Sediminicoccus sp. KRV36: one gene and its partner. Each later gene encodes a partner of the first gene's protein in a complex. Links are inferred from orthologs where the notes say so. Each region holds a gene or a part of one and is shown on either strand. Other genes may lie near its edges.

What was found.
Region 2: the proteins of LHU95_RS11740 (region 1) and LHU95_RS00765 are in contact, whole or in part, in a solved structure (PDB 1A0O), measured with the Escherichia coli proteins. The link is inferred for Sediminicoccus sp. KRV36 from one-to-one orthologs.

Annotation. Positions count from the first base shown.
Region 1 is NZ_CP085081.1:2,510,997-2,518,407, forward strand. The notes cover bases 2,124-4,982. They hold LHU95_RS11740 (chemotaxis response regulator CheY), read left to right. Parts: upstream 2,124-3,289; coding sequence 3,290-3,676; downstream 3,677-4,982. Other genes in these bases: fliM (flagellar motor switch protein FliM), read left to right, coding at 2,124-2,176; LHU95_RS11730 (DUF6468 domain-containing protein), read left to right, coding at 2,173-2,583; LHU95_RS11735 (hypothetical protein), read left to right, coding at 2,597-3,232; LHU95_RS11745 (protein phosphatase CheZ), read left to right, coding at 3,669-4,259; LHU95_RS11750 (hypothetical protein), read left to right, coding at 4,259-4,982. Outside these bases: flagellar basal-body rod protein FlgF, read right to left, coding at 1-414; LHU95_RS11720 (flagellar basal body-associated FliL family protein), read left to right, coding at 615-1,115; more of fliM, read left to right, coding at 1,136-2,123; more of LHU95_RS11750, read left to right, coding at 4,983-7,321. UniProt on the Escherichia coli protein: Involved in the transmission of sensory signals from the chemoreceptors to the flagellar motors.
Region 2 is NZ_CP085081.1:169,493-174,831, reverse strand. The notes cover bases 1-3,063. They hold LHU95_RS00765 (chemotaxis protein CheW), read left to right. Parts: upstream 1-314; coding sequence 315-2,813; downstream 2,814-3,063. Other genes in these bases: LHU95_RS00760 (chemotaxis protein CheW), read left to right, coding at 2,900-3,063; LHU95_RS00770 (histidine phosphotransferase family protein), read left to right, coding at 1-150. Outside these bases: more of LHU95_RS00760, read left to right, coding at 3,064-3,316; LHU95_RS00755 (response regulator), read left to right, coding at 3,330-3,707; LHU95_RS00750 (chemotaxis response regulator protein-glutamate methylesterase), read left to right, coding at 3,704-4,771; LHU95_RS00745 (protein-glutamate O-methyltransferase CheR), read left to right, coding at 4,785-5,339. UniProt on the Escherichia coli protein: Involved in the transmission of sensory signals from the chemoreceptors to the flagellar motors. CheA is autophosphorylated; it can transfer its phosphate group to either CheB or CheY.

The DNA.
Region 1 (7,411 bases):
CGCGGACAGGGCGATCGGGCGTGAATCCGTGTTCAGCACCGGGGCGCCCGTCTGGTCGAGCAATTGGCCATCGGCACCGAGTGCGAAGCGCCCCGCACGGGTATAGCGCTCGCCCCGTGGCGTCTCGACGACGAAGAAGCCAGGGCCCGAAATCGCGACATCCAGGGGATTGCCGGTCTGGTTGATGGCGCCGGGCTGTGTCTCCCGCCAGCTGGCGCGGTCCCAGGTGTAGCCGACATTGGCACTGCCGAGCGGGCCATGGACGCGGCCCTGGCGTTCCACATGCTCGGCAAAGATCGGCCGGCTGGCGCGATAGCCGGGCGTATCCGCATTGGCGAGGTTGTTGGCCGTCAACTGGCTCGCGCGCATCTGCGCGGAGAGACGGGAGAGAACGATATAACCTGGGCTGTCCATGGCGCACTCCATCAGGAACCTGGGATGTGCTGCGCAAGGGGCGTGCCAGCGCCATGGCGGCGCATGCGGAGCAATCCGGCACGGATTGCCGGCTTCTGGCGGCAATCCTTGCCCATGGCGGGCAGCATCGCGCCGCAAGGCTTCGTTAACCTCGATGCGCCACAACCCGAGTCTGCAACGACCAGAAGGGTGTTGGCGCCATGGCGGCGGCGAAGGGCGAAGAGCTGAAGGGGGAGGCGGAGGCCAAGCCCAAGCGGTTGAAGAAGAAATTGATCTTGCTGGCATTGCCGCTGGTTCTGGGCGGCGCGGGGGCAGGGCTCTGGTTCAGCGGCATGCTGTCCCCCAGCCCGCCAGCGACGGCCCCGGAAGCCGCGGCCGAGCCCGCACCGGTCAATCGCCAGCCGGTCTTTGTCAGCATGCCCGACATCACCGCCAATCTGAACGCGCCGGGGCGGCGTGCCTTCATCCGCGTGCGCAGCCAAGTCGAGGTGGCCGGCCCGCAGGATGCGGCAGCCTTGCAGGCGGCTATGCCGCGCCTCGTGGATCTCTTCACGACCTATCTGCGGGAAATCCGGCCGGAGGAGTTGCGCGGCAGCGCCGGCACGCATCGCCTGCGGGAGGAATTGATCGCCCGCGCCAATATCGCCGCCGCCCCGGCCCGCGTGACCGATGTGCTCTTCACCGAGATCCTCGTCCAATGAGCGGCAGCGAGGAAGACGACATGGCGGCCGCCTGGGGCGCGGCCCTGGCCGAGGAAGATGGCCCGCCCGCGGCCGACATACCCCCCGACTCCACGCGTGTCCTGAACCAGGCCGAGATTGACAGCCTGCTCGGCTTCGAAGGCGGGGAGGGGGATGATGCCGGCAAGACCGGGATGGAGCGGATGATCCTCTCCGGCCTCGTATCCTATGAGCGCCTGCCGATGCTCGAAATCATCTTTGATCGGCTTGTCCGCATCCTCTCGACCAGCTTGCGCAACTTCACCTCGGACAATGTCGAAGTCTCGATTGACAGTGTGGCGAGCCAGCGTTTCGGCGATTATCTCAATTCGGTTCCGCTGCCCGCGATGCTGGCCGTCTTCAAGGTGGCGGATTGGGATAATTTCGGGCTGATCGTCGTGGATTCCTCGATGATCTATTCCGTCGTGGATGTGTTGCTGGGGGGGCGGCGCGGCACGGCGGCCATGCGCATCGAAGGCCGGCCCTACACCACCATCGAACGCACGCTGGTCGAGCGGCTGATCGGCGTGGTCCTGCGCGATCTCGGCGAGGCCTTCGCCCCCATCACCAATGTCGAATTCCAGTTCGAGCGGCTTGAGGTGAATCCGCGCTTCGCGACCATCTCGCGCCTGGGCAATGGCTGCGTCCTCACCCGGCTGCGGATTGACATGGAGGATCGCGGCGGGCGGCTCGAATTGCTGCTGCCCTACGCCACGCTGGAGCCGGTGCGGGAGCTGCTGCTCCAGCAATTCATGGGCGAGAAATTCGGCCGCGACAGCATCTGGGAAACCCACCTGGCCGAGCAGCTGCGCCACACCGACATCGCGCTGGATGTGGTGCTGGATGAGCAGGTGATGCCGCTCTCCAGCGTCATCGCGCTGAAGCCTGGCGATCGCATCATGCTGAATGCCATCCCTGGCGCCCCGGTGCGGCTGCAATGCGGCACGGTGCCGCTCTTCATCGGCGAATTCGGCCGTCGCGAGAACCGGCCGGCGGTGCGGATTTCAGAGAGCCTGGGACCGGTGGGAGAACTTCTGGCATGAACGCATGGGAATGGGCGGCCCAGATGGCCGTCATCGGACTGCTGGCGGCCACGCTGCCCATGGCCTGGCGGCTGGATCGCATGCTGCGCGCCGTCCGCGCGGATCGTGCCGCGCTGGAACAGGGTGCCGATGGCCTGGGGGAAGCATCCCGCCATGCGGAAGCGGCCCTGATGCGCCTGCGCGCCACCACCGAGCTGGCTGGCCGGCAAGTGGCGGAACGCGTCGCCGGTGCCGAGGCGATCCGCGAGGATCTGCGCTACCTGGTCGAGCGTGCCGAGAGCCTGGCGGATCGTCTGGAAGCCGCCGTGCAGCAGGCGCGCCCCCTGGCGGGAGCGACCACGCCCCCCTCCCAGGCGGTGCGCAGCGAGGCCGAGCGCGAATTGATCCGCGCCCTGGGCATGAAGTGAGGGAACGCAGGACATGATCCGCCTTCCGCGCCCGCGCCTCCTGCCTCTTTCGCTGCTGGGCATGCTGGCCTTGCTCGGCGTGAAGCTGGAAGGGCTTTGGCCTGATGGGGCGGTGCCTGGCCGGCTGGTTTCGCAAGCCGTGGCCAGCGCGCCCGCCGCCGCGCCCGTCCCGCCGCCCACGCCACCTGTAGCGCCCGCCTCCATACCCATCCCGCGCAGCGAGGCGCCGCCCACGCCAGATGCGCTGGCCGAACGCGCGGTGCTCGAAGCCCTGCGCGCCCGCCGCGCCGAAATCGAAGCGCGCGAGGCCGCATTGGCGCAACGCGAAATGCTGATCGCCGCGGCGGAGCGCCGGCTGGCCGATCGCCTCGATGAGCTGGGGGCCCTGCGCCAGCGGCTGGAGGCCGAGGGCCGCCAGCGCGACGAGCGGACCGAGCAGGGCTGGCGGCAGATGGTGCGGCTCTATGAGGGCATGCGGCCGCGCGATGCGGCCGGCATCTTCGATGATCTGGACATGCCCGTGCTCATCCAGGTGGTGGATCGCATGCGTGAGGCGAAGGCGGCCCCGGTGCTGGCCGCGATGCGCCCGGAGCGCGCGCGCCTGGTGACGACCGAACTCGCCCGGCATCGCTCGCGCCCCTTGGAATAACCGCATCTTAACCCGCACCGCGCCACAAGGGTTGCGGCAACGAAGGAGTGACTGCTGATGGCACTGGACAAGAACATGAACGTCCTCATCGTGGACGATTACAAGACGATGCTGCGCATCATCCGCAACCTGCTGAAGCAGCTCGAATTCGACAATGTGGAAGAAGCAACGGACGGCGCCGAAGCGCTGGCGAAGCTGCGGGCGGGCAATTTCGGCCTGGTCATCAGCGACTGGAACATGGAGCCGATGACGGGCCTCGACCTCCTCAAGGAGGTGCGCGCGGATGCCCGGCTGAAGAACCTGCCCTTCATCATGATCACGGCCGAGAGCAAGACGGAAAACGTCGTCGCGGCGAAGGCGGCGGGCGTCTCCAACTACATCGTCAAGCCGTTCAATGCGGAAACCCTGCGCGAGAAGATCGAGAAGGTCCTGATCCATGCCTGACGGAAGCGGGCAGGACCCGATCGAGCAGGCGGTGCGCCAGGTGCTGGGCAGCCTTGCCGGTGACATGACCAGCGTTGAAGCCTCCCTGCTGGCGGAGCTGGAAGCGCTGGGCCGCGAAGTGCAGCGCGCCAAGTCCGAGATGGCCGCCCTCCGGGTGGACGACATCAATGACAGCCATATCCCCCGCGCCACGGATGAGCTGGACGCTGTGGTGGAGCACACGGCCAAGGCCACCAACGAAATCCTCGATGTCTGTGAAGGGCTGGAGGCGATGCAGTCGCGCCTCTCGTCGGCGGAGGCCGAGAATCTCGGCATCGCCGTGACGCGCATCTACGAGGCATGCAGCTTCCAGGACATCACCGGCCAGAGGATCAGCAAGGTGGTGAGTGCGCTGAAGGCGATCGAGCAGCGTGTGGCCGAGGTCACCGCACGCTTCGCACCGGGTGGCCCCATGCCCGCCGTGGAGGATGAGCTGCCCATCACGCCGGTGACGGAGGGGCGTGCCCTGGCCAATGGGCCACAGATGCCGGGCGCGGCCAGCAGCCAGGAGGAGATTGACCGCCTCCTGGCGAGTTTCGACTGATGCGCGGCCCGGCCCTCGGTCTCCTGCTGGGGCTTCTTGCGCTGCCCGCCCTGGCGCAGGAGCGCGTGGCCGTCCGCACGGGCGACCACGCGGGCCATGGCCGGATCGTCTTCGACTGGGCCGCGCCGCCCAGCTATCAGGCGGAACAGCAGGGGGACCGCGTCATCCTGCGCTTCCCCAATCCCGATACGATTGATCTGGCCGGCGCACGCCGCCTGCCGCGCAATCTCCTGGCCGTTACGCGGGTCGCCGGGGGGGTCGAGCTGACGCTGCGGCCCGGCGCGCGCATGCGGCATTTCCGCAACGGCCCCAAGGTGGCGATCGACCTTCTTGATCCGCCGGAAGCGGGAGCACCGCCAGCACGGCCGGCGGAAACCCGGCAAACCGAGGCCGCAGCGCGCCCGGTGACGCGCCCTGTGGAAGCGCGGCCGGCGCAGGAGAATGCCCGTGTTGCCGCATCCCGGACGGCGCCGCGTGAGCCAGCGCCCCCGCCCAGCAGCGCGGAGTTGTCCAACCGGCCGCCGGCGCCCATTGCAGCTGCCGCGCCGGTGCTGCTGCCTCCATCCGCCCCCACGCCACCCGCCATGCCGCGGAGCGAGCCGACCCCGGCCGGCCCGACCTTGGCCATCGCTCCGCCGCCCACCCCGCCGGCAAGGTCACCGCAGCCCCTTCCTGAGCCCATGCGAGCCGAAGCGCCGGCCGCCACGCCGGAGCAGCCCGCAGTGCGCATACAACAGCCGCCACGTCCCGTTGCGGCGCAGCCACCCTTGGCCAGCTTGGCAGGGCCCGCCCCCCTGCGCGCAAGGCTGGTGGATGACGCCGCTCTTGGTCCTTCCATGCGGCTTACCCTGGGCACCGGCACGGGTCTCGCGGCCCTGCGCCGTGGCGAGCAGGCGCTACTCGTGATCGAGACGGAGCGCCCCATCGAATTCGGCGGCTTGCTGCGTGAGCCGGCCTTCAACGGCATCCAGGCGAGGAGCTTGCCCGGCGCCACATTGGTCACCTTTCCGCTCGCCCCCTCCCGCCAGGTCGCCTTGCGGCAGGAGGGCAATGACTGGTTCGTGGCGCTGGTGCCGCGCCAACATCCGGCGGCCACGGCGATTCCAGCTTTGCGGGCGGAATTCGACCAGGGCCGCACCATCCTGCATGCGGCGCGGCCCACCCGCGTGGTCAGCCTCACGGACCCATTGACGGGCGGCCCGCTGCTGCTCGGCCTGGTTGCGCAGGCGGCACCGCGGCAAATCGTGACGCGCGGCCTCGCGGAGCTTGATCTGCTGGAGACCTTCCTGGGCGTTGCGGTGCTGGCACGGGCGGACCGCGTGGCCTTGCGCACCGGCGCCGAGCGATTCCTGCTGTCGGTGGAGGGCGGCGCCGTCTCGCTGGCGGCCGAGCCAAGCGAAGGCCAATGGGCCGCGATGGGCATGACGCGCAGCTTTGACCTGCACGGCCAGCCCATGCCCGCGCTGCTGGAACGGTTGCGCGCGCAACAGGCCTCCATCGCCTCGGCCGCGCCGCTGCTGCGGGCGGAGCCACGGCTTGCCGCCGCCCAGACGCTGCTGGCGCTGGGCCTCCCGCAGGAGGCGCAATCCATGCTGCGTCTGGGCGCACAGGAAAACCCTGAAGCGGCGCTGGATCGCCGGCAGGCCTTCCTGGCTGGCATGGCCGCGCTGCTGGCCGGCCGGCCGAGCGAGGCGACTGGGTTGGATGCGGAACTCCCTGGCTCCGATGAACTGCTGCTCTGGCGCAGCCTGCGCGCCGCGATGCAGGGCGATGCCCAGGCAGCCGCCCCTGGCCTGGCCGCTGCCTGGCCGCTGCTGTCCGCCTATCCCGAGGGGTTGCGCCGCCGTGTGATTGGCGTGGCAGCCGAGGCGCTGGTCGAGGGTGGGCAGCATGTGGCTGCCCGGCGCCTGATCGAGGGGGCGGCGGATGAGCCTGCCATCCTGCTCGCCCAGGCCAAGCTGGAGGAAGCGAGCGGCCAGCCCGCGCGCGCCCTGGAGGCCTATGAAGCCGCCGCCAATGGTCGGGACCGGCTGATGCGCGCGCGTGCGCTGCGGCGCGGCATTGAGTTGCGGCTGGCGACTGGCCGACTGGATGCGGCGGGCGCTGCGCGCGCGCTGGAGGCGGCGCTGTTTGCGTGGCGCGGGGATGCGATGGAGCTCGCCACGCGGGAGCGGATCGCGGCATTGCGGCGCGAGGCGGGCGACCCGCGCGCGGCACTCGCCCTGCTGCGTGAGACGGAGACGGCCTTCCCCGAGCAGGCGGGCAGTTTGCGCGCCCCGATCCAGGCAGCCTTCCTGCACGCGCTTGAAGTCGAATCACCCCTCGGCGCCGTAGCACTCTACGACGCCCATCCTGAGCTGCTCCCGCCGGGCGAGGCTGGTGAGGCGATGTTGGCGCTGCTGACCGAGCGATTGACCGCGCTGGATCTCTCCGACCGCGCCGCCGCCGTCTTGCGGCGCGCGATGGAGCGGGCCCCGCCGGGTGAGGATCGGGCGGCGCTTGGCGCGCGGCTGGCAGCGCAGCGCCTGGCTGAACGCGATGCGGAGGGCGCGCTCTCGGCCCTTGCCGCCAGTTCCGCGCCACGTCTGCCGCCCGCGCTGGTCGGCGCCCGCAGCCTTCTGGCCGCGCGTGCCGAGGCAAGGCGCGGCAATCGCGCTGTAGCGACGGAGGTCTTGCAGGCGCTCGGCCCGGCGGGGGATGAGGCGCTGTCCGAAATCCTCGCCGATGCGCGCGATTTTACGGGTGCGGCCGCGGCACTGGGTCGCCATCTGGCCTCGCTGCCGGCGGCATCCGGCCCCTTGCCGGAAGACGCGCAGCGGTTGGTGCTGCGCCAGGCGGCGCTGCTGGCCATGGCGGGGGATGAGCGGGGGCTCGCGCAGCACCGCGCCCGCCATGTGGCGCGAATGGCGCCCGGGCAGATGGCGACGGCGTTTGAGGCGCTGACCACGGACCCGGTGCGGGGCCTCGCGGACCTCCCGCGCTTGGCGCGGGAACTGAACCTCTTCCGGAGTTTGCCGCAAAGGCTGGAGCCTTTGCGGACTGCGCAACGCCCGGCCGGTTGAGTCGTGCGTGGGGTGGGGGGGAGGTCCGCGATTTTTTCGGGGCCGAAATGTGGAATTTCATTTGACCCCCCGGCCCCCATGCCCCATATC
Region 2 (5,339 bases), 2.3 Mb from region 1 along the record:
GGCAGCCCGGAACAGGCGCTGGCCGAGGGCCCGCGCCGGGTGCTGGCACCCTGGGTCGTGGCCCAGGCCCTGGCCGAGGGGGCGGAGCTGAGCTTTGCGCTGGGGGCCGGCCCCTCGCTTCCACCGCTGCTCATTGCGCCCTCGGCCTGAGGGGGGCGGCCGCGCGGCGCGTTGCAGATTGCGCTGCAAATCTCCGGCTGACGATGGCCGAAATTCTCTCGGGCGGCATTTACGGTTTCTTCGCCAGCGCCGGCGCATCCTCCTGGTCATCGTTGTCCCCGTCTCCAAGGGGGCACGCCTAGAAGGGACCGCCGATGGACGACCTGCTCGCCGATTTCCTGACCGAGACCAATGAAGGTCTGGCCAGCCTGGATGCCGCCCTGCTGCAGCTGGAACGCAACCCGGCCAATGGCAGCGTCCTCTCGGAGGTGTTCCGCACCGTCCATACCATCAAGGGAACCTGCGGCTTCCTCGGCCTGCCCCGCCTGGAGGCCGTGGCCCATGCGGCCGAGAATGTGCTGGGTCTCTGGCGCGATGGCACGCTGCCGGTCACGCAGGCCGGCATCACGCTGATCCTCTCGGCGGCGGATCGCTTCAAGCAGATCATCGCCGGGCTCGAAGCCACGGGCAGAGAGCCGGCCGGCGATGACGCGCCGCTGAAGGCGGCCCTGGCCGCCGCCGCCTCGGGCGAGGCGGCCCTGCCCGCCATCGAGGCCGTGGCCGACGCCGCCTCCATGCCCGAACCCCAGGCCGAGGCTACGCCCGGCAGCAGCAATGCGCCCCAGACCATCCGCGTGGCGGTGGATGTGCTGGAGGATCTCATGGTCCTCGTCAGTGAGCTGGTCCTGACGCGAAACCAGCTCATGCAGCTCGCCCGCGCCGAGGAGAATGCAGCCTTCGCCGTGCCCTTGCAGCGCCTCTCGCAAATCACCTCGGATCTGCAGGATGGCGTGATGAAGACGCGCATGCAGCCCATCGGCAATGCCTGGGCCAAGCTGCCGCGCCTGGTGCGGGACCTCAGCAATGATCTCGGCAAGCGGATCGAGCTGGAAATGCGCGGTGCCGAGACCGAGCTCGACCGCCAGGTGATGGAGCTCATCAAGGACCCGCTGACCCATATGGTGCGCAACAGCGCCGATCACGGGCTGGAGACGCCCGAGCAGCGGCGTGCCGCCGGCAAGAAGGAAACCGGCCGCATCCTGCTCAACGCCTTCCATGAGGGCGGCCATATCGTGCTGGAAATCGGCGATGACGGGCGCGGGCTGAACACCGATCGCATCAAGGCGAAAGTGGTGGCCCAGGGCCTTGCCACCGAGGCCGAGCTCGCCACCATGAGCGAGCGGGAGATCCATCGCTTCATCTTCCGCGCCGGCTTCTCCACTGCGGCCGAGGTCACTTCCGTTTCCGGCCGCGGCGTGGGGATGGATGTGGTGAAGACCAATATCGAGCGCATCGGCGGCATGGTGGACCTCACCTCCCGCGAGCATCGCGGGACGACCTTCAGCATCAAGATTCCCCTCACGCTGGCCATTGCCGCAGCCCTGATCGTAGAGGCGGGCGGCGAGCGCTTTGCCATCCCGCAGGCCGGCGTGCTGGAGCTGGTGCGCGTCGGTGGTGGCGATGGTCCCAAGGTGGAGCGCATCAAGGATGCGGCGGTGCTGCGCCTGCGCGACCAGCTCCTGCCGCTGGTTCCGCTGAAGCATGTGCTGCGGCTGGAGACGGCGGAGGGCCCTGCGGAATCGGAGGGCTTCGTGGTCGTCACGCAGATCGCGGGGCAGCTCTTTGGCATTGTGGTGGATCGCGTCTTCGACACGGAGGAGATCGTGGTGAAGCCCGTCGCCCCCATTCTGCGGCACATCACGATGTTCTCGGGCAACACCATCCTGGGTGATGGCAGCGTGATCATGATCCTGGATCCCAACGGCATCGCGCGCGCCACCGGCCTTGGCATGGAAGGCACGGCCGAGGGCAGCGGCATGCAGGAGGCGACGGCGGCGGCCCGTCGCAGTGAGCGCAACACGGCGCTGCTGCTGTTCCGCGCCGGCCCGGGCGCACCCAAGGCGGTGCCGCTCGGCCTCGTCGCGCGGTTGGAGAATCTCGATGCCGCGCGGATCGAGCGCACGGGGGAGAGCCTCGTGGTGCAGTATCGCGGCACGCTGATGCCGCTGGTGCCGCTCGATGGCTACATGAACCTGCCGGAATCCGGACATCAGCCCGTGCTGGTCTTTGGCGATGGCGATCGCGCCATGGGGCTGATGGTGGAGGAAATCCTCGATGTGGTGGATGTGCCGCTGGAAATGGATGGCGCCGGCCTGCGTCCCGGCTTCCTGGGCAGCTGCGTCGTTGCCGGCAAGGTCACGGATCTGCTGGACACCAGCTACTGGCTGAAGCAGGGCCAGGCGGATTGGTTCGAGCCCCCCGTGGTGATCGGCACCAAGCCGCGCGTCCTTGTGGCCGAGGACAGTGATTTCTTCCGCAACCTGATCGTGCCCGCGATCATGGCCGCCGGCTACGACGTCACCACGGTGAATAACGGCCGCGACGCGCTGCGCCTGCGCGATGCGGGTGAGCGCTTCGACCTCATCATCTCCGATATCCACATGCCCGAGCTGGACGGCTTCGGCCTGGCTCGCGCCGTGCGCGAGGGCGGCGCCTGGGCGGAATTGCCGATGATCGCACTCTCCAGCGCCTCCTCGCCGGTGGATGTGGAGCGCGGCCGCGCGGCCGGCTTCAGCGACTACATCGCCAAATTCGACCGGGACGCGCTGCTCGCCAGCCTGCAGCACTGCCTGCAGCCCCTTCTCGCCCGCTGAACCGAGGACATTCCATGCAGACCACACAAGCCACCCGGCCCGAAAGCCGTTTGCCCCCCACGGCTGCCAATACGGAAGCGACCAGCATGATGCTGACCCTGACCGTTGCCGGGCAGCTCTGCGCCGTGCCGGTGTTGACCGTCCGCGATGTGCTGGGCGTGCAGGCCATTACCCGCATTCCACTCGCCCCGCCCGAGGTCGCGGGCAGCCTCAACCTGCGCGGCCGCATCGTGACGGCGGTGGATCTGCGCAGCCGCCTCGGGCTGCCGGCGCGTGAGGCCGGCATGGTCGCGATGAGTGTCGTCGTGGATGTGGGTGGCGAGCTTTACAGCCTGCTGGCGGACCAGGTGGGTGAGGTGCTCTCCCTCAACGCCGAGGAGTGCGCGCCCAATCCGCAGACGCTGGATGCGGCCTGGAAGGAATTCTCCCTCGGCGTGCATCGCCAGGGGGATCAGCTGCTGGTGCTGCTCGACGTGGATCAGCTTCTGGCGCTGGGCGTCTGAAGGGAAGACGATCATGACCAATGGCACCTGCCTTGTGGTGGATGACAGCTCCGTCGTGCGCAAGGTCGCGCGCCGCATCCTGGAGCGGCACGGCTTCACCGTGCGCGAGGCGGAGGATGGGCAGAAGGCGCTGGATGCCTGCCGGGCCGAAATGCCGCGCGCCGTCCTGCTGGATCGCAACATGCCCGTGCTGGATGGCATCGGCTTCCTGCGGGCGCTGCGCGCCGAATTCGGCCCTGATGATCCGGTGGTGGTGATGTGCACCACCGAGGCAGGGACGGAGAAGATCCTCGAAGGGCTGGAGGCAGGGGCGCATGAATATGTGATGAAGCCGTTCGACGAGGATATTCTCTGCGACAAGCTGGCGCAGGTGGGACTGCTGCCGGCATGAGTACCTCAGCGCCGGCCAAGCTGCGCGTCATGCTGTGCGATGACAGCTCGACCGTGCGTGCCGCCCTGGCCCGCGTGCTGGAGACGGACCCCGCCATCGCGGTCGTGGCGCGGGTGGGCGATGGGGCGCAGGCGCTGGCCGCACTGGATGGCGCGCCTTCAGCCGAGCGCGCGCAGGTTGTCCTGCTTGACCTCGAAATGCCGGTGATGGACGGCATGACGGCCCTGCCGCTCATCCTCCGGCGCGAACCGCGGCCCATTGTCATCGTGGCCAGCGCCCTGACCCAGCGGGGGGCCAGCGCCACGATGGAGGCGCTGCGCGCTGGCGCCTCCGACTATATCCCCAAGCCTGGCGCCGCGGGTGGCGGGCTGAATGATCCGAATTTCCGCGCCGATCTTCTGGCCAAGGTGAAGGGCTGGGCCAGGCTGCGCCAGCCCACCGCGCGCGTGGCGGCCAGCCCGCCGCGCCCGGCACGGCGGGGCGAGCCGCCGCGGATCATCTGCATCGGCAGTTCCACGGGCGGCCCGCAGGCGCTGGCGGCACTTGTGCGCAGGCTGCCCAGGTTGATCACCCTGCCCGTGGTGATCGTGCAGCACATGCCCGCCGGCTTTACCGCCATGCTCGCCAAGCACCTGGACGCGCTGGGTGGCCCCCCGGTGAGCGAGGCGCGGCAAGGCGAGGTGCTGGAGGCCGGGCGCATCTACCTCGCCCCCGGCGATCATCATCTGCTGGCCAAGGCCGAAGGCGCGCGCACCGTGCTGCACCTCTCCGACGCGCCACCCGAGAATTTCTGCCGCCCGGCCGTGGACCCGACCCTGCGCAGCCTGATCGCCATCTATGGCCGCGCCGTGCAGGCCGTGATCCTGACCGGCATGGGCCATGACGGCCTGATGGGTTGCCGCGCCCTGGCGCAGGCCGGCGGTGCCATCTGGGCCCAGGATGAAGCCTCCTCCGTGGTCTGGGGCATGCCGGGCGCCGTCGCGCGCGCCGGCCTCGCCCAGGAACAGGGAACCCCCGAATCGCTGGGCGATGCCCTGGCCCATCTCTGCGGAAGACGCCCATGAACGGAAGAATCGCATGAATCCTGCGCCCCTGAACCCCGCCACATTCAGCTACCTCACCGGCATCGTGAAGACGCGCTCCGGCGGCATCATCGGTGCCGATCAAGGCTACATGCTGGAGACGCGCCTGGCGCCGCTGCTGAAGCGCGAGGCGCTGCGTGACCTGGAGGCGCTGGCCACGCGCCTGAAAGCCCCCCGCAGCGATGGCCTGGCGCAGGAAATGACGGAGCTTCTCACCACGAATGAGAGCAGCTTCTTCCGCGATACGCGCCCTTTCGAGCATCTGCGCGCCTTGCTGCCGGAGATGCACAGGGCCCGTGCGCCGGGGCAGCCGCTGCGCATCTGGTCCGCCGCATGCTCGACCGGGCAGGAGGCCTATTCCATCGCGATCATCCTGGCCGAACTGGCTGAGGCGGATACCAGCTTTCGCACGCGCCGCGTGGAGATCATCGGCACGGACATCACCTCCGCCGTGGTGGAACGCGCACGTGCCGGCGTCTTCACGCAGTTCGAGGTGCAGCGCGGCATGCCGATCCGCACCTTGATGAAGCGCTTCGTGCAGGAGGATACG